One region of the Mycolicibacterium sp. XJ1819 genome, then DNA from elsewhere that is predicted to be linked to it. Evidence: predicted binding sites of a transcription regulator. Region 1 holds the regulator's gene; each other region holds the start of a gene.
What was found. Region 1 encodes LexA, which represses DNA repair genes until DNA is damaged. Its sites were predicted from a motif close to CGAACANNTGTTCG; they were not measured.
Positions count from the first base shown of each region.

Region 1 (4,835 bases):
AGCCCGGCACCAATACCGCGCATGCGCGCATCTACACACCGGCCGTGGAGTTGCCGTTCGCCGGCCATCCCACCGTGGGGGCGGCGTGGTGGCTGCGCCGCAGGGACAGGCCCGTTCACACGCTGCGGGTTCCGGCCGGCCTCGTCCAGATCACCTACACCGACGATGTGACGTCGGTCAGCGCACGCGCCGAATGGTCACCGGAGTTCGCCATCGAGGAAGTGAACTCGACCGATGAACTGTCGGCCGCCGATCCCGCCGACTACCCCGACGACGTCAACCACTACTTGTGGACGTGGACAGATCGGGAGCAGGGGGTGATCCGGTCGCGCATGTTCGCGACCGACCTAGGCGTGCCCGAGGACGAGGCGACAGGTTCGGCCGCGGCCCGCATGACCGACTACCTCAGCCGCGATCTGACCATCGTGCAGGGCAAGGGATCGGTGATCTACACCGAATGGAGCGCCGAAGGCTGGGTCCGCATCGCCGGCCGCGTCGTCGACGACGGCACAAAGCAGATCGACTAGAGCAGCCCCGTCGATGCGCCGCCTCAGCCGCCGGCCGGTTGCGGCGCCTTGCGGTGCGCGCGCAGCGCCTCGATCTCCCGCTCGAAGTCCTCTGCGGAGGTGAACCCGCGGTAGACCGAGGCGAACCGCAGGTAGGCGACCTCGTCTAGTTCCCGCAGCGGGCCCAGGATCGCCAGGCCCACCTCGTGACTGGGCACCTCCGGTGATCCGGTGGCCCGCACGGCGTCTTCCACCTGTTGTGCCAGTAGGTTCAGCGCGTCGTCGTCGACCTGCCTGCCCTGACACGCCCGGCGCACGCCCTTGATGACCTTTTCCCGGCTGAACGGTTCGGTCACACCGCTTCGCTTGACCACCGCGAGCACCGCGGCCTCCACCGTGGTGAAGCGCCTGCCGCACTCCGGGCACGACCGGCGCCGGCGAATCGCCTGCCCTTCGTCGGTTTCGCGGGAATCGACCACCCGCGAGTCGGGGTGACGGCAGAACGGACAGTGCATCACCGCTCCTTCACCGCGCCAACAAACGACCACTTCGGACGATTTCGAGCGTACTCGGGCGCCATTACTTCGGCCCGGAATGGGGCCGATTGGCCCGTTTCGGACAGACGCCGACCCGATCCATCCTGAACGGCCTTGAGCGGTCATGGTTTTCACCGCCTCGCAACGTGCGGTCAGCCGATCGGTGCGATCAGCGTCTGGCCGGCGTCCACGGCGACGGACTCGAGGCGGTTGAGTTCGCGGATCCGGTCGACGACCTCGTACACCGGCGCATCCGGGGCCACCCGCTTCGCCACGTGCTGCAGGGTCTCACCGGACTGCACCTGGACCACCGCCAGTTGATCGGGTACGGCGGCCGACTCCGCGGCCTCGCCGAGCACCCCGCCGAACTGCGCCACCAGCCCCAGCCACACGGTGATACCCGCGGCGACCAGTGCCAGCACGACGGTGCTGGCCGGGGTGATGGGTCGCCGTCGGTGCGACGCGCGGGACATCAACACGCCGGTACCGCGGTATCGCACCGTCGCACCCCCCGGGCGCCGCGACGGCGGCCTGCGGCGCGCACCGGCGGGCCGGGCGGCCGGCCGGATTCCCGGCCTGACCACGCGTGTTTCCCGAGATTCCCGGATGTCTTGCTGGGTGTCGAGGATCGTCATCGTCTGCCCTTCCGCTTGGCGGTGTTCGCTTCTGTGTTCGAATCTAGTCGATCATGCGTTCGATTGATAGAACACGTGATCGAACTGTTGCCAAACCCTAGGGCACCCCACCGACAGATTTCGCGGCCGCACGGCCCGCCGCCGAAATCGGCCGACACACCTCGAACAAATGTTTGATTAATGGTCTGCTGCGCGTTACATTCGGCGTCATGGACTCCAGCACCGACACTCCGGGCGGCTCTGACATCGGCACCGATAATTCTGTCGCTTCAGGCGCTCACCGAGGTCGCGACACGGGCCTCACCGAGCGGCAGCGCACCATCCTCGACGTCATCCGCGCCTCGGTGACCACCCGCGGCTATCCCCCGAGTATCAGGGAGATCGGCGATGCGGTCGGGCTGACCTCCACCTCGTCGGTAGCTCACCAACTGCGGACCCTGGAGCGCAAGGGCTACCTGCGGCGCGACCCCAACCGGCCGCGCGCGGTCGACGTGCGTGGTTCCGACGAACTGGCGACGCCGTTCGCGGGTACCGATGTCGCCGGTTCCGACGCGCTGCCCGAACCGACGTTCGTGCCGGTGTTGGGCCGGATCGCCGCCGGCGGACCCATCCTGGCCGAAGAGGCCGTCGAAGACGTGTTCCCGCTACCCCGCGAACTCGTCGGCGAGGGCTCCCTGTTCCTGCTCAAGGTCGTGGGCGACTCGATGGTCGACGCGGCGATCTGCGACGGCGACTGGGTCGTGGTGCGCCAGCAGAACGTGGCCGACAACGGTGACATCGTCGCGGCGATGATCGACGGTGAGGCGACCGTGAAGACGTTCAAGCGCACCCGTGGTCAGGTGTGGCTGATGCCGCACAACCCCGCCTTCGACCCGATCCCCGGCAACGAGGCGGCCGTGCTCGGCAAGGTCGTCACGGTGATCCGCAAGATCTAGCGGCTACTCCGCGCCGAGGAACCCGTTGGCACGGGCCAATTCTTCACTGGCAAACCAGATTTCGGCCCGCACATCGTCGTACCCGGGGCTGCCCGGCGCCCAGTACTGACCCGATTTCGTGCTGGCTTTCACCGGATATCCGTCCGGCGGGTCCTCCAGGCCGTCGGTGGCCAGCAGGAACGCGGTGCGCGGTTCCGGTTCGTCCACCTCGATGCGGGCATGGCGGCCGCTGTCGACCAGCGGATCGCGTTGGATGCCGGTCGGTATGCGAGTCGGCGCGGTGTCGACGGCGTCGGGGTCTTCGTCGTCGGCCTCCGGTGGCGGCGCGGCCTCCTCGACGTCGTCGAGGTCGTGCAGTTCGTCCTCGTCCGAGTCCTGGTCGTCGTATCCGTCGAAGCGGTCGTATTCGTCGTCCTCGTCGGGTCTCCCGGGGATGTCGGGCCCGGCGCCCGGGCGCGCCCCCCACAGATCCTCGGCGGCGCCGCCGGCGTGCCGAGGCGGCGGGGACAACGCGCCCAACCCCTCACGCGCGTAGCGGTCGCCGAACATCGCCGCGGAATAGTCGTCGGAGGACGACGGTTCCGGGCTTTCCGCGCCGTCGTATTCGGGGTCGTAGTCCGAGTCGTAGTCCGGCGACGGTTCGTATCCGGAATCGCCGAAGTCGAAGTCGTCGTCGCGACCGCCGCGGCGGCGGTTGCGCAGCGTGGCGAACCCGACCAGCCCGACGAGCACCAGCACCGGCACGATCGCCAGCAGCCACCACCAACTCCATTCGAACCACTTGCCGCCGTCGGAGTCAGACGCCCGCTCGTCACCTGTGGTCACGTCGGGCGCCTGCTGTCCGGGCAGCTGCAGGCCGGACAGTTCGGATGCGAGTTCGGCCGGTTCGGTGCTGAAGGTGTTCTCGGCCCGGTTCCACGACACCACACCACCGCTGAACCGCTGGGTGATGACGTCGCCGTCTTCGGTCTGGTCGGCGATCGGCGCCCCGAGCGTGCCCTGCGCACCGCCGAGCTTGTCCCAGGCGGCGCTCATCGGGCCGCGCAGCAGCACCGCGCCGTGGTCGGGCGTCCAGAAGATGACCGGCTTGTCCTCGGCCGCGAAACTGGCCATCTTGCTGTCGGTGGCCAACCCGCCGTCGACCTCGTCGGTGACCGGGAAGCCCAGATCGCCCTCGGGCCCGCCGAGCTCGTCGTACTTGACCAGCACCTGACCGGTCAGCACATGGGCGCCGGTCTGTGGGCTGTAGAAGATCTTGCCGTTGGCGAAGTTCTGCCCGAGCCCGTCGCGGCCGATCGGATAGGGCGGCCCTTCCGAGGCGCCCAGCGGGCCCAGCGGTCCCCCGGCCGCCCGCCGCGCAGCGTTGATGGCGGCGGTGGGGTCGTCGGGCACCTCGAGGTCCCCCAACTGAGTTGCGAGATCGGGCGGCTCCGTGGTGAACGTCTTGTCGCGGAGGTTGTACGACAGCTCGCCACCGGTGAACTTCTGGCTGAGCACGTCGCCGCGGTACACCTCGTCCTCGGCGGGCACCCCGAGCGCGCCCGACGAACCGCCGAGCCGGTCCCATGCGGCGTTGATCGGGCCGCGCACCACCCGCGCACCCGTGGCAGGTGTCCAGAAGATCACCGGGTTGTCGCCGGCGCTGAACGTGACGTTGCGGCTGTCCGGGGCTCGGCCGGGACCCTCGTCGATCTTCGGGAACCCGAGGTCACCCTCGGCGGCCCCGCCCAGCGACTCGTACTTCTCCAGGATCGCGCCGGTCATGATGCGTGCTCCGGTCGCGGGGGTGAAGAAGATCTTGCCGCCCGCGAAGTCCTGCACGAAGCCCTCACCGGCCGGGTAGACGTCACCGGTCCGGGGGCCCAGCGGCCCGCCCTCACCGCCGCTGGCGTCCCAGGCGGCGCTGATCGCGGCGTTGGCGTCGTTCTCGGGTTGCGCCGCGGCCGCCGGTGCCACAAGCATCGCGGCCACCATCACGAACACTGCGATGACCGTCCGATGGATCACCGTGCTGCGCCGGATCAGAGTCCAGCTCATTCGTCCTCCCGCGGTCGGCACGAGATCCTCGCGAATCCCTTGGAAGTGCGGTGCCCGTCGACTCGTAGGTGCGACAAGCACGCCCTTTCCTGCAGTGAAAATACCCGCACGCGCAAAAAACGGGGGGAACCACCCGTCACGCGTGCCGCATCCGGCTGCCGGTGAGGGGGCTGCCGTGTCATCATT
Region 1 covers NZ_JBEFST010000009.1:5,030-9,864, reverse strand. The annotation lists gene ABQE89_RS11150 (PhzF family protein) at 1-527, shown strand, start outside; gene nrdR (transcriptional regulator NrdR) at 551-1,021, opposite strand; gene ABQE89_RS11140 (LysM peptidoglycan-binding domain-containing protein) at 1,195-1,677, opposite strand; gene lexA (transcriptional repressor LexA) at 1,887-2,612, shown strand; gene ABQE89_RS11130 (LGFP repeat-containing protein) at 2,616-4,649, opposite strand.

Region 2 (4,835 bases), on a different contig from region 1:
TGGGCCGTCAAACCGTACCCAGGTGAGCGCTCGCGCAGGATCAGGTCCGTGTGCGCGCCGAGGCCACCAGTTGGGTGAGCCCGAAGTCGCAGTCGGCGGGCAGCGCGTCCAGCGGCCACCAGCGCAGGTCCAGCGACTCCTCGCTGCAGGAGATCCGGGCGTCCGGCGGGGCGTGGGCGATGAACTGCATGTCGAGATGGCGGGTCGGCAGGCCCAGCGAGCAGGTGACCGGATGCACGTGCAGGGCGGCCATCGCCGGGTCGATGCGCAACCCGTCGACGCCGGACTCCTCGGTGGCCTCCCGGCGCGCGGCGCCGAGGATGTCGGTGTCGGTGGGCTCGCAGTGGCCGCCGAGTTGCAGCCAGCGGCCGATGCGGGGGTGCAGGGTCAGCAGCACGTGGGTTCCGGTGTGGTCGAGCACCAGTGCCGACGCGGTGACATGGCCGGGCACACAGTCGCGCAGACACCCGTCGGGCCGCGCTGCCAGAAACGACAGCACCGCGTGCCGCAGCGCATCCTGGGCGGGATCGGGTGCGCGCCAGTCGGTCAGCGTCTCGACGGCCGAGGCGTGCAGGCTCACTTGCGCACCAGCAGGCCGTCGGTCGGCACCGGATCGCGCGGGCCGGCAGGTCCGGAGCTCTCGTCGGGATAGCCGATCGCGATGGCGCCCAACGGCTCCCAGTCATCGGGTAGCGCCAGTTCGTCGCGCACCAGAGCGGCCGCGAAGATCGTGGACCCGATCCAGCAACTGCCGACACCGCGCACCGCCAGCCCGACCAGCAGGGCCTGGACCGCGGCGCCGACGGCGACGGTGAACATGGTGTGCTCGGCGGCGCTGCGGTCGGCATCGGGGTAGCTGTGCGCGCCGTCGGGGACCATGAACGGTATGACGACTTCGGGTGCGGCGTAGAGGATCTGCCCGCGGGCGACGCGGCGCTCGACGGCCTCGGCAGAGAGGCCGTCCGCATCGAGGTCGGCGCGCCACTTGTCCTTCATCCTGCCCAATAGTCGAACCCGTCTCGTGGCGTCCTGCAGCCAGACGAAGCGCACCGGGCGAGTGTGGTGGGGCGCGGGCGCGGTCAGCGCCTCGGCGACCGCCGCCTCGATCAGTTCGGGTGCGACGGGTTCGGCGCCGAACGCGCGCACTGAGCGGCGCAGCAACTGGGCCTGGCTGCGTCCGAGTGCGATCGCCTCCTCGGTGCCCAGCCAGAACAGATCCTCCGCACCGCTGCGAAGCAGCGAGCGCGCATTGGATCCGTTGTCCGGCAACACAAGCCCGCGCAGGACGGCGACGGGAATGTCGGTCAGCTTGCCCTTCACCAGATCGGCCGCGGCGGCGATCTCGTCGGCGACCGCGATTTCGGTCACCACCAATTCGTTGCCGTGCCGGTCGTGCGCCCCGCCGTAACCGTGTAACACCGTCAGTCCGGCCGCCCCGATCGCGACATCGGTCTGGCCGGTTCGCCATGCCCGGCCCATGGTGTCGGTGATCACCACTCCCACGTCGACGCCGAGTCGGTCGCGCAGTCCGGACCGCAGCGCGGCCGCGCTGGCGTCGGGATCAACCGGCAGCAGCGCCAACTCGGTGGCGCCGACGTTCGAGCCGTCCACCCCCGCGGCGGCCTGCACGAGGCCGAACTTGTTCTCGGTGATCAGGGTGCGCCCCTTGCGGGCAAGCACTCTCACGGCCTCAGCGTCGATCAGCCTGCGGCGCAGTGCATCTCGCTCGTCGGGATCGGCAGGTGCCTCGACAATGCGGCCCTCGCACTTGGACACCACCTTGCTGGTGATCACCACGACGTCGTGATCGCGCAGCCAGGGTGCGGCCGTCGCGATGGCCGCGGTGAGGTCGTCGCCGGGGCGGAACTCGGGCAGTCCCGGTACGGGCAGCACCTCGACGGCCGACGCGGATCCGTGCTCGGTCATTTCTGGGGGTCAATCTTGAGGCCCGCGAGATCCAGTCCGGCGCACACCATCTCGGCGGTGGTGGCCGGATCGGTCATCAACAGCGGCACCGACCGCACCTCGACACCCTCGATGTCGGCGGCATCGCCCTCGTGCACGAGCCAGCCGTCGAGGATGCCGACTCCCGAGCGGGCGCCGAGGTATTCACCGACCGCCTCCGAGGTGCTGGCCACCCCGATCACCGAAAGGCATTCATCGGCCATCCCGCGCAACGGCTTTCCGGCGATGATCGGGGAGTAGCCGATGACCCGGGCGGTGGTCGAGCGCAGGGCGGCGCGCAGGCCGCCGATCGCGAGGATGGCCCCGATGCTGACCACGGGGTTGGACGGCGCGAGCAGTACCACGTCGGCCGTCTCGATGGCCTCGACGACGCCGGGGCCCGCGGTGGCCTGGTCCGCGCCGACGTGGGCGAAGCTGTGGGTGGGCACCTTCGCGCGATGGCGCACCCACCATTCCTGGAAGTGGATGGCGCGCTTCTCGCCGTCGTCCGGGTCGGTGATCACCACATGGGTTTCGCAGCGGTCGTCGCTGGCGGGCAGCAATCGCGCGCCGGGTGACCACCGTCGGCACAGCGCCTCGGTCACTTGCGACAGCGGATATCCCGCGCGCAGCATCTGGCTGCGCACCAGGTGGGTCGCCAGGTCGCGGTCGCCGAGGCCGAACCAGTCCGGTTGCACGCCGTAGGCGGCAAGCTCCTCCTTGGCGTGCCAGGTCTCGTTTCGGTGACCCCAGCCCCGTTCCGGATCGATGCCGCCGCCCAGCGTGTACATGCAGGTGTCGAGGTCCGGGCAGATGCGCAGACCGAACATCCACGCGTCGTCGCCGACGTTGACGATCGCGGTCACCTCGTGCTCGGTGTCCGGACTTTCGGGTCGGCCAAATTGGCCGAGCCCCAACAGGTGCTGCACGCCGAGCAGAAAGCGGGCACCGCCCACACCGCCGGCCAGAACCGTGACCTTCACAGTCACCGACACTAGGCCCGCCGGGTGCGAATCGAACCATCAGGCCGGCGGTGTGACCGACACGCCGAGGCGACGACGCGCCGAATTCGGTCACGGAATGGTATGAAATCCTGTTCCAGCGCTTGACCCGGGCAGCTAACGCGTGTCTAATCACACCAGTGTCATTTCCTGGTCGGACGGCCGGTTCCGGTGGCGCAGACCGTGATTCGATCACATGTTCGAATCGAGATGGCCGGCAGTTGGCAGAGAGCGGGACACCGTTCAGGGGAACTACGACCAGGTGAGGAGGCGGAACATGTCTTACGAACAGGCCGATTTCGACCGTTCGGCGAGGTTCGAGAACCGAGTTCTCGGCTCCGTAGGCAGTTCACCGCATACCCATACCGGACCGACGAACGGGTTGACTGGGCGTCCTCAATTGAGTGTGGTGCCCGATCCCCCCGACAGAGTCGACGTCGCGCCGGCGATGCTCCAGCCCACCGACGAGGAGTGGCAGGAGCGCGCCCTGTGCGCACAGACCGATCCCGAGGCCTTCTTCCCGGAGAAGGGTGGCTCGACCCGCGAAGCCAAGCGCATCTGCATGGGCTGCGAGGTGCGCGACGCGTGCCTGGACTACGCGCTCGCCCATGACGAACGCTTCGGTATCTGGGGCGGGCTGTCCGAGCGGGAACGCCGTCGCCTCAAGCGCGGCATCATCTGACGAGGGCCTTACTGGTCGTCGATCGTGGGGTCGATGACGGACGGTTCGACGCCCAGATAAGTGGCGACTTGGGCCACCAGGATCTCGTGCAATAGTTCCTCGAGTTCGATGGTGTCTTTCGCGCGTCGCTCGATCGGCTTGCGAAACAGCAGAATTCGCGCCCTCGTCGCATTACCCCGGACGTCGACACCGGCGGGAATCAGCCGGGCCAGCGCGATCGGGCCGTCGGCGATGACCTCGGGCGGCCACTGCACACTGTCGGGATCCCGTGGCGACAGGCGTGGGATCTCGTCGACGGCTACGTCGAGCCCCGACAGCCGGTCATGCCAGCGGCGCTCGATCGGCTCGTAGGCCTCCAGAACCGCCATGTCGAACCGTTCGGCGCGACTGCGCCAACCCGGCGCCGTCGGCGGAAGCAGCGGTCCACGCATATCGCGGCCGCGACGTGATCGCCGGAATCCAGACTGGGTCACCGTCGTCGGTGCTCCTCTCCGAAGGCCCCGAGAGGCCTCGAAAGGCCCCGAACGGCACTGTGAAAACGCGCCGCTTGGACCAGGATCGTAACGGTTGGAGATCGGCGCCCCGGTGGCTGCGCGTGTCCGGCAGCTTGTGTCGTGGGTCCACGATAGATTCTCGGGCGTGAACGTTCCCCGTCGCTGCTGCAGGCCCGGGTGCCCCCATTACGCGGTCGCGACGTTGACATTTGTCTACTCCGACTCGACGGCCGTCGTCGGCCCGCTGGCCACCGTCGCCGAGCCGCACTCGTGGGACCTCTGTGTCAAGCACGCCGGCCGCATCACCGCGCCGCGCGGTTGGGAACTCGTGCGGCACGCGGGCCCACTGCCGTCGCACCCCGACGAGGACGATCTGGTGGCGCTGGCCGATGCGGTGCGTGAGGGCCGTGACGTCTCTCCGCCGATGGGGTTCTGCGATCCGGCCACCGGTGCGCACGGCGGCACGCTGGTGGCGCCGCCGCCCTCACGCAAACCGGGGTCCAGCGGTCGTCGACGGGGCCACCTGCGGGTGTTGCCGGACCCGAGTGACTGACCACGCCCAAACCGGTGTCTCGGTCCGACTGGCCGCCATGTAATAGCCGCGCGACGGTTAGGCTGGCGCCAACAGTCGACCCCGCAAGGAGATCTTTGTGATGCGCTCTTCGCGCAAGCGCTCATCGCAGTCACGGCCCGCCGCGGCTGTCCACCGCGTCA
Region 2 covers NZ_JBEFST010000005.1:232,135-236,969, reverse strand. The annotation lists gene ABQE89_RS07635 (NUDIX hydrolase) at 41-580, opposite strand; gene ABQE89_RS07630 (coenzyme F420-0:L-glutamate ligase) at 577-1,926, opposite strand; gene cofD (2-phospho-L-lactate transferase) at 1,923-2,927, opposite strand; gene ABQE89_RS07620 (WhiB family transcriptional regulator) at 3,394-3,627, shown strand; gene ABQE89_RS07615 (metallopeptidase family protein) at 3,636-4,058, opposite strand; gene ABQE89_RS07610 (DUF3499 domain-containing protein) at 4,267-4,674, shown strand; gene ABQE89_RS07605 (phosphomannomutase/phosphoglucomutase) at 4,775-4,835, shown strand, end outside.
Region 2: the regulator LexA is predicted to act here: its motif matches at 3,135-3,148, upstream of cofD (2-phospho-L-lactate transferase).

Region 3 (4,835 bases), on a different contig from region 1:
GAACGCAGGGTCCCAGTGCCAGTACCACCGCCCGTCGCGCTCCCGCAGGTTCTTCTTCAGCCCATTGAGGTTGCGCGGTCGCGGACGATGCGGAACATAGGCCGCGACGGCATCGGCGGCCTCCTCGAGCGTGGCGAACCCGGATTCGGCATGGGAGACCATGAAATCGCGGATCCGGCTTGTTCCCGACGGTTGTAGGAACGGCGAGACGTCCACCAGCACCAGGCCGAGCGCGAGGTCTGGCCGTAGCCCTATCGCCGCCAGCGAGGCGTTGCCGCCCAGCGACGCACCGACATAAACCGGTGGGCGGCCAAGGAAGTCGGCCACCCGGGTCACGTCGCTGGCGAAACGATCGAGGCCGTAATACCCGTCGGGCGACCAGCTGCTCTCGCCGTGTCCCCGCAAATCGACGGTGACCGCGTACCAGCCCTGGCCGCCGAGGTCCGCTGCTGTCGACCCCCAGGAGTGCCTGGTCTGGCCGCCACCGTGCAGCAGCACCACGGGCGGGTCCGCCGGATCACCGTACGCGTCGGCCACCATCGTCACGTCGCCCGCCGGGATGGTCAGCGTGGCGGCAGTCTTGTTCTCACGACTCATGGTTATAGGTCTACTGCATCGAGATCCGGCGTCAGCAGGCAGTGTGGAGCACCGCCGCACCGGTGGAGCGCGGCGGGCTCCCTAAACGTTGCGACCGGGGCGTCAACTGTCCGGTGGGATTGGTCCGTGTTCGTCGGGTTCTTTGAGGATCCGGTCGGGGTGGTGGTAGGTGTTGACGCGGTTTTGGCCGGTGTCGAGTTGCGGTGGGGGTCGCCATTCGACGCTGCCGTCGCGGCGGATACGTACCTGCCAACCCTGTTCGGCCAGCCGATTGTGCGGTCCGCAGGCCAACACCTCTTGGTCGATGTCGGTTCGGCCGTTGGTCTTCCAGCCGGTGATGTGGTGGACCTGGGTGCCATAACCGGGCACGGGGCAGCCGGGGAAGGTGCACCCATGGTCGCGCGAAAGGAGCACGATCCGTTGCGCAGCCGAGGCGCAGCGCCGGGAGCGCCCCAGGTACAGCGGGAGGCGGGTGTGCTGGTCGAAGACCACCAGATAGTGATGGGCGTGTGAGGCCAACCGGATCACATCGGCCATCGGCAGCAGCGACCCACCTGCGGTGACCGCACACCCGGCCCCCCGCTCCAACTCGGCCAGTGTGGTGGACACGATGATGGTGGCCGGCAACCCGTTGTGCTGGCCCAACTCCCCCGAGGACAACACGCTGCGCCCGATCGCCACCAGCGCGTCGTGGTTGCGCTGGCCGACCGTGCGCTGATCGTTGTCGATCTGCTCTTGCGACGGCGTGCCCTTGGTGCACGGCGCTTCGTCGTCGGGATTGCACATCCCCGGTGCGCCCCACTTGGCCAGCGTCGCCTCCAGGGTCGCCCGGCCCTGCGGATCCAACCGGCCGTGGATCTCGCTCATCCCGTCCGCACCCTGCTTACCGATGCTCAGACAGCGACGGCGGGCCCGTTCAGTGTCGTCGGGCATCGGCCCGTCCTGGTCGATCAACGCCAACAGCCGCTCGGCAGCCTTTCGCAGTTCGTCAGGACCCAGCCCGACCGCAGCGCGCACCAACGACGCCTCGGCCTGCCCACGAGTGACCACATCAACCCAGTGAGGCAGGTTGCCCAGCGTCTTACGGATGATCTTGACGTGCTCGGAGCCGATCGCGCCGCAGGCTTGAGCCGCCGCGGTGGCCGCAAGCATCGGCTCGAGCGGCTCACCGGTCAGCGTTGTGCGCGGGCCCAGATCGGCCGCCTCGGCCAACCGCCGACGCGCCTCGTTCTGCGAGATCCGCAATCGACCGGTCAGCACCTCGCGCATCGACTTGGCACCCAACTCGGCCGGCGACGCCTCGGCCACGAGGCGGGCAAGGATGCGATGCGACTGGGTGGGAAGCGTGCGAGCCAACACCTCCAACTCAGTCTGCAGATCGAGCAGCTCGCGATGGCTAAGCGAATCCAGATCGGCGGCCGCCAGCTCGCGATAGGCCGCAGTCATCGCGGCCACTGCGGTGCACGCTCGATCCGAACTCATACTCGAACACTAGTTCGAGCCACCGACAATTCTGGCCAAGCTCCAAGGTGATTCGCCGAGCGTGCAACCACGGCGAAAAATCAGCCGAAATCTCGCCATAGCCGCACACTCGGCGCCGCATATGTGACCACAGAAACGTAAGAGACAAAAGAGTATTCGGCCCGACGCGAGCGTGCGCAAAATCGGATTGCGGCCTACACGTCGGTCGTCGGCCCGACCAGTTCGTCGCCCAACCGGGCGACCTCGTCGCGCATGTCGCCGACCGTGCGCGCACGAATGGCCACGGTCAGACGGTCGACGCCGAAATCCGCATAGCGCTTGGCGTCGTCAACCGTGCGCGCCCCGCCGGCGGTGATCTCCAACGTATTCGGATTCCGGCCGGCCGCTTCTGCCTCGGCGCGCACACGCTGGATCAGCCGAGGCAGTTCCACCTCCGGATCCTGGCCGGGGAAGATGAACGGGAAGTATCCGTCGCCGCGGACGGCGGCTCGGCTGATCGCGGCGTCGGAGGCTCCGCCCACCAGCAGCGGGATCGATCCGCGTACCGGCCAGGGTCGACATTCGACCTGGTCGAACTGGACGTATTGGCCGTCATACGAAGCGGTCTCGGTACTCCAGAGCAGGCGCAGTACGTCCATGTACTCGTCCATCCGACGACCGCGGTCGTGGAAGTTCATCCCGACCGCCTGGTACTCCTCCGGTAACTCGCCGACGCCCACACCCAGCATCAGCCGGCCGCGACTCAAGTGGTCGAGCGTGGCGGCGGCCTTGGCGACCACCACCGGCTGGTGCTCGGGCAAGATCATCACGCCGGTGCCGAAGCGGATCCGAGACGTCGCCGCGGCGACGTAGGCGAACCAGATCAGCGGATCGGGGATGCCGCCGCGGCGGCCCAGTCGGGACATGCTGCCGTCGGTCGAGCCACGGTAGGGGGTGGCGTCAGGACTCTTGGGCATGATGACGTGCTCGGGCGCCCACAATGATTCGAAGCCGGCTTCCTCGGCGGCTTGCCCGAGAGCCACAGCGCTGTCCGGGTCGGGAAACCCGGTGCTGGAGAAGACGATGCCCCATTTCACGATGCCGCCCTCCGATGTTCAGATCCGCCGTGCGGTAACACCCAAGGCGTAGGTGTAGTCGTCATGCAGGGGCCGCCGTTCGGCGCGAAGCGCTCGGCCCGCCGACGATCCGGTTGCCACGGCTGCACCCAGTCGGTGATCACGGTGCGCTCGGCGATTCGCCAACCGCGGCCGTTGCGCGTGAAGCGGTCCGCGTACCGGATACCGGCGATGAAGTTCTCCCGCGCGTTGTCTACATCCTCCGCGGACGCGTGGTATGCGACGGTATACGACTCGGCGGCGGCCTCGTCACCGTCGGTTTCAACCAGCACATTTCCCACGAAGTGAACAGTGAACGCATAGCGCGGCAGGATGTTTCGCAGCCATTCGATGTAGTCGTCACGAGCGCCGGTGAAACCGGGGTGCCGGTCGATCCCGTCGGGGTGATAACACTGGCGCACCAGCTCGAAGTCGCGGCGGTCGATCCCACGGGCATAGCGATAGATGACGTCGCGAATCTCCTCGCGATCCAGCAGTTGGCTGATGCCGTCTGTCATCGTCGCCTGCCCTCTCGCGAAATCGCTGCCGCCGGTGTACGGTGTGACAACACCGTTTTCGCATACGTATACGCCGTTGTCAAGGAAGGTACACCGATGGCGCACCCCGGCTCACTGCGCGATCAGGCCGTGGCGCGCAGCGTTTCAGAGCGCCGCGATGCGGCGGACGCCGCGGTCGGACATCTCCTGCAGGCGGCCAAGGATCTGATTCGCGACACCGGAAGCGTCGACCTGAGCCTTCGCGAACTCCTCGACCGGGCCGGCGTCGGAACCCGCCTGTTCTACCGGCACTTCGAGAGCAAGGAAACGTTCCTGCTGGTGCTGCTCGAAGATCTGTTCAATGAGTTGTCGGCGCACATCGCCGATGCGATGGCCGGCGCTCGCGGGCCGCGCCGGAAGGTCAGTGCATGGGTACGGGGTGTCCTCGACCAGTCGCAGCCCGATATCGCGGCGCTCGGGCGGCCCCTGCTGATCCACGCTGCACGCCTCAACAGCCTGTACCCGGAGTCGTATCGAGCGGTGGGGCTCAAGCTGATCGAGATGTTGACCGACGCCATCACGGCCGGCGTCGCGACCGGTGAGTTCCACAGTTCGGACCCCCGCGCAGATGCGCGTGCGGGCTTCTTCCTCACCCTTTCGGTCATGCAATCGCACGTGCTGGAAGGCACCACCGTCTCCCGCGCGGAAGCCACCGCGATCACCGGTTTCATCCTGCGCGCACTGCAAGCGGGTTGACAGATTCGACGAAGAAGGGCCAATAGATGGGAACGTCGCTAGCGGGAAAGGTCGCCCTGATCACCGGCGGGAGCAGTGGGGTAGGCCGCGGAATCGCACTGGCCATGGCTGACAAGGGCGCCACGATTGCGGTGGCCAGCCGAACACTGAAGCGGTGCGAGGACACCGTGGCCGAGATCGAAGAGCGCGGCGCGATGGCGCTCGCCGTTGCGTGTGACGTCAACGAGCCTGACGACGTCGTCCGCGCTGTGGAGAGTTCGGTAGCGGCGTGGGGTCGCCTCGATGTCTTGGTGCACTCCGCGCAGAGCTTCAACTACGGTCCCATCCGCAAACTTGCGCCAGAAGACCTTGACGAGTCCTGGCGGACCGGGCCGATGGCGGCGTTTCGGTTGATGCAGGCGGCTTTTCC
Region 3 covers NZ_JBEFST010000014.1:135,428-140,262, forward strand. The annotation lists gene ABQE89_RS17075 (alpha/beta fold hydrolase) at 1-597, opposite strand, end outside; gene ABQE89_RS17080 (HNH endonuclease signature motif containing protein) at 700-2,079, opposite strand; gene ABQE89_RS17085 (LLM class F420-dependent oxidoreductase) at 2,274-3,155, opposite strand; gene ABQE89_RS17090 (nuclear transport factor 2 family protein) at 3,152-3,691, opposite strand; gene ABQE89_RS17095 (TetR/AcrR family transcriptional regulator) at 3,788-4,426, shown strand; gene ABQE89_RS17100 (SDR family NAD(P)-dependent oxidoreductase) at 4,453-4,835, shown strand, end outside.
Region 3: the regulator LexA is predicted to act here: its motif matches at 2,083-2,096, upstream of ABQE89_RS17080 (HNH endonuclease signature motif containing protein).

Region 4 (4,835 bases), on a different contig from region 1:
ACAGAATCACCGTCACAACTTAAACCGGCATTGATCCACAGAACGTGGATCAACGTCTCTTCTGCTTTGACTGCGGCCTCCGTCGGCATGTGTCACAGCTTTCCGGGGTCGGGGCTGGCGACCCCCGGTTGAGACTCAACCATCTGCGCCCGCTTCTCCAGCGCTAGTTTCTGGGTTTACTCCCGCGGCAATGTCTTGTCAACGGTCTTGTCGGCGAATCCGCTGATTAACCGCTGTTTGACAGTTCGGCTGCCCGCCGATTGATCCAGTCGTACCATGCCTGCACACCGTCACCGGTCTTGGCCGACATCGGCAGGATCTCCACGCGCGGGTTGACGGACCGCGCGAATCGCGCACACGCGTCGAGGTCGAAGTCGACATGGGGCGCGAGATCGAGTTTGTTGACGAGTACCAGACCGGCCGCGGCGAACATGTGCGGATACTTCAGCGGTTTGTCGGCGCCCTCGGTCACCGAGATCACCACGACCTTGGTGTGCTCGCCGAGATCGAACAGCGCCGGGCACACCAGGTTGCCGACGTTCTCGATGAACAGCAACGAATCCGGTTCGGGCGTCAGGACATCCAGCGCGCGCCGGACCATCTCGGAGTCGAGGTGACAGCCGGCGCCGGTGTTGACCTGGACGGCGTGGGCGCCCGCCGCCCGGATCCGCTCGGCGTCCAGCAGCGTCTCCTGGTCGCCCTCGACGACCGCGACCGGACGGGTGCCCCCGAGTTCCCGGATGGTCCGTTCCAGCAGCGTGGTCTTGCCCGCCCCCGGCGAGCTGGTGAGGTTGAGCGTGAGGACGCGCCGGTCGGCCAGCCATCGACGATTCTGTTCGGCGATCGAGTCGTTTTTGGCCAGTACCTTCTGCTCGAGCGTGACCGTCTGGGTGTGGTGGTGAGGGTGGGGATGGTCGTGAGGTGGGGATGTTCGTGGGGGTGGTGGTGCTCCCCACCGGCCACCGTCACCACCGCGCCGTCCTCACCGCATCCGCACGTTGCGCACATGTCAGTCCACCTCCATCGAGAGGATCTTCAGCTCGCGCCCGGACAGCACTTCGACGTCGGCGCTTCCGCATGGGCACAGCAGGATCGGATCGGGTAGCGCGAAGGCCGTGCCGCAGGACCGGCAGTGCGCGGTGGCGGGTTGGACGGCAAGATCCAGACGCGCGCCGTCGGCGACGGTGCCCTCGGTGGCCAACTCGAAGCAGAACCGCATGGCGTCAGGAACCACCGCGCACAGGGTGCCCACCTCGACCCGGACGCTGTGCACCCGGCGGCCGGCGGCGTGCTCACACACCGCATCGACCACGCTCTGGGTAATCGCCATCTCGTGCACGCGGGTCCCCGTTCCGCCGGGATACCGCCACGATATCGCCAACGGGCGACGCGCACGGCGTGTCACGCTTGAGTCGAACAGGTGTTCGTCTACTGTGGGCAGTGTTCGACGGCTAGCTGCTGGTCAAGCTGACTTGTCGGTGGCGGCCTCTAGCGTCACGGCCAACCGATCGAAAACGATCACCGAACACCAGAGGACGGAGACCAAGATGGCCCAGCAGGCCCCCGATCGCGAGAAAGCCCTCGAACTGGCGCTCGCGCAGATTGAGAAGAGCCACGGCAAGGGTGCGGTGATGCGCCTCGGCGAGGAGACGCGTCAGCCGATCTCGGTCATTCCCACCGGTTCGATCGCGCTGGATGTCGCGCTCGGCATCGGCGGGCTGCCGCGCGGCCGGATCATCGAGATCTACGGCCCGGAGTCCTCGGGTAAGACCACCGTCGCACTGCACGCGGTGGCCAACGCCCAGGCCGCGGGCGGCATCGCGGCGTTCATCGACGCCGAGCACGCGCTGGATCCCGACTACGCCAAGAAGCTCGGCGTGGACACCGACTCGCTGTTGGTGAGCCAGCCCGACACCGGTGAGCAGGCGCTGGAGATCGCCGACATGCTGATCCGCTCCGGCGCGGTCGACATCCTGGTGATCGACTCGGTGGCCGCGCTGGTGCCGCGCGCCGAGATCGAAGGCGAGATGGGCGACAGCCACGTCGGCCTGCAGGCCCGGCTGATGAGCCAGGCGCTGCGCAAGATCACCGGCGCGCTGAGCAATTCCGGCACCACCGCGATCTTCATCAACCAGCTGCGGGAGAAGATCGGCGTGATGTTCGGCTCGCCCGAGACCACCACGGGCGGAAAGGCTTTGAAGTTCTACGCCTCGGTGCGTATCGACGTGCGGCGGATCGAGACGCTCAAGGACGGAACCGACGCGGTCGGCAACCGCACCAGGGCCAAGGTGGTCAAGAACAAGGTCGCCCCGCCGTTCAAACAAGCGGAGTTCGACATCCTCTACGGCAAGGGCATCAGCAGGGAAGGTTCGTTGATCGACATGGGTGTCGAACACGGCTTCATCCGCAAGTCCGGGTCCTGGTTCACCTACGAGGGCGAGCAACTCGGCCAGGGTAAGGAGAACGCCCGCACGTTCCTGCTGGAGAACGCCGATGTGACCAACGAGATCGAGAAGAAGATCAAGGAAAAGCTCGGCATCGGTGCCGTCGTGACCGCGGATGTGGCTGATGGCGAAGTCCTTCCCGCCCCCGTCGACTTCTGAGGCGCCCCGCGAGGAGCAGGCGAAGTCACTGTGTCTGCGCCTGCTCACCGCGAGGGCACGCACCCGCGCCGAACTCGAGGAACAGCTGAGCAAGCGGGGTTATCCCGAGGATGTCACCGCCCGGGTGCTCGACCGGCTGACGCAGGTCGGCTTGGTCGACGACGCTGACTTCGCTGAGCAGTGGGTCCGCTCGCGGCGCGTCAACGCCGGCAAGGGTAAGCGCGCGCTGGCCGCCGAGTTGCGCAAGAAGGGCGTCGACGACGAGGTGATCGCCGAGGCGCTGGCCGGCATCGACGCGGCTGCCGAGCGGGAGCGCGCCGAGCAACTGGTCCGCGCCAAGCTCCGGCGCGAGAGACTGGACGGCGACGACGAGGTCAAGGTGGTGCGCAGACTGGTCGGGATGCTGGCCCGCCGCGGCTACCACCAGACGATGGCATTCGACGTCGTCTCCGTCGAGTTGGCCGCCGAGCGCGAACGGCGCCGCGTCTAGTTGCGATGAAAACCGCGACAGCGTAAGCATTTTGCATGCGGTTGTCTGTGAAACTCGCGCCGACGTTCGACTACGCCACCATGGAGCGGTTTTGGCGCACCGCGGACGAAATCGGCTTTCCGGCGGTGTGGAATTACGACCACTTCTACGGCCTCGTCGACCCGACCACGCCGACGCTGGAGGGGTGGACATCGCTGGCGGCGATGGCCGTCGTGGTGCGCCGGGCGCGGGTGGGCTGTCTGGTCAGCGGCGTGACGTACCGCAACCCGGCGGTGTTGGCGAAGATGGCGGTGACCGTCGACCACATCTGCGGCGGGCGGATGGACTTCGGCATCGGCGCGGGTTGGCATGCGGCCGAGCATCGCGGCTACGGCATCGCGTTTCCCGGCGCGGGGGAGCGGGTCGCCATGGTCGACGAGGCGCTGACCGTCATCCGCCGGCTGTGGGTCGAGGACGAGGTCACCCACGCCGGGCGCTATTACACCCTGGACGCGGCGCGCTGCGACCCCAAACCCGTGCAGAGGCCGCACCCACCCATCGTGGTCGGGGCGGCCCAGCCCAAGATGCTGCGGGTGGCGGCCCGCCATGCCGACGAATGGAACATGCCGTCCACCGACCCGCAGGAATGGGCGACGGCGAACGCTCGACTCGAGCAGGCGTGCGCCGAACTGGGCCGAGATCCCGCCACGATCCGACGCTCGGCTCAGCTGTTTCTGCACCCCACCCAGCCCGACCAGATCGACGCCCAAGTCGAGGCCATCGCCGAATACCGCGCTCTCGGCTGCGAGCACGTGGTGCTGTCCTTCTACCAGCCGCCCGGCGATGAGCTCCTGCGGCGCTGCGCCGCCCTCGTCTGAGAAGAGGCCGGCCGGCGCCTGCGCGCTCACACCACCTTCGCGCCGGGTGCCCCCTCCTGCTCGATGGCCTCGGCCTCCATCGGCGTCGGGCCCCGCCCCGAACGCCGCATGCGTCCCTCCACCCAGGTGGCGAACACCGACAGGGTGAAGTTGATCGCGATCATCAGCACCGCCACCACGATCAACGCCGGAATGTAGTTGCCGTAGGCCGAGCCCACCACGGTGCCCTGGCGCACCACCTCGACGTAGGTGATCACGAACCCGATCGAGGAGTCCTTGAGCACCACGACCAGCTGAGAGATCAGCACCGGCAGCATCGAGGCGATCGCCTGGGGAAGCAGGATCGACCGCATCGTCTGGCCCCAGGTCAGGCCCAGCGCCCAGGCCGCCTCGGTCTGGCCGCGCGGCAGGGCGTGCACCCCGGCCCGGACGATCTCGGCGATCACCGCGCCGTTGTAGAGCGTCAGCCCCGTCACCACCGCGGCCAGCGCCAGGTGTTTGGACGGGAACACGTCCTCCTGCGCGTACAGGAAGTAGGCGAAGATCATCATGATCAGCACCGGCACGGCGCGGAAGAACTCCACGATGACCGAGCACACCCACCGCACCGGCCGGACGCGGGACATCCGGCCCACCCCCAGTACCAGGCCCAGCACCCCGGCGAGCACGATCGACATCGCCGCGGCGGTCAGCGTGCCCCGGATACCGGGAAGCAGGTAGGTCTTCCACAGGTTCGGCGTCAGGAACGGCTGCCACTTCTCGGAGGTGAACTGCCCTTTGGCGTCCAGCCGTGAATAGACGACCCACAGCACCAGCAGCATCACCACCACGGTGACCGCGGTGACCAGACGGTTGCGTATCCGCGCCCGCGGCCCGGGTGCGTCG
Region 4 covers NZ_JBEFST010000010.1:8,070-12,904, reverse strand. The annotation lists gene ABQE89_RS12320 (NADH-quinone oxidoreductase subunit B family protein) at 1-89, opposite strand, end outside; partial or broken gene hypB (hydrogenase nickel incorporation protein HypB) at 227-1,008, opposite strand; gene ABQE89_RS12310 (hydrogenase maturation nickel metallochaperone HypA/HybF) at 1,010-1,339, opposite strand; gene recA (recombinase RecA) at 1,548-2,603, shown strand; gene recX (recombination regulator RecX) at 2,569-3,093, shown strand; gene ABQE89_RS12295 (TIGR03560 family F420-dependent LLM class oxidoreductase) at 3,129-3,950, shown strand; gene ABQE89_RS12290 (amino acid ABC transporter permease) at 3,977-4,835, opposite strand, start outside.
Region 4: the regulator LexA is predicted to act here: its motif matches at 1,414-1,427, upstream of recA (recombinase RecA).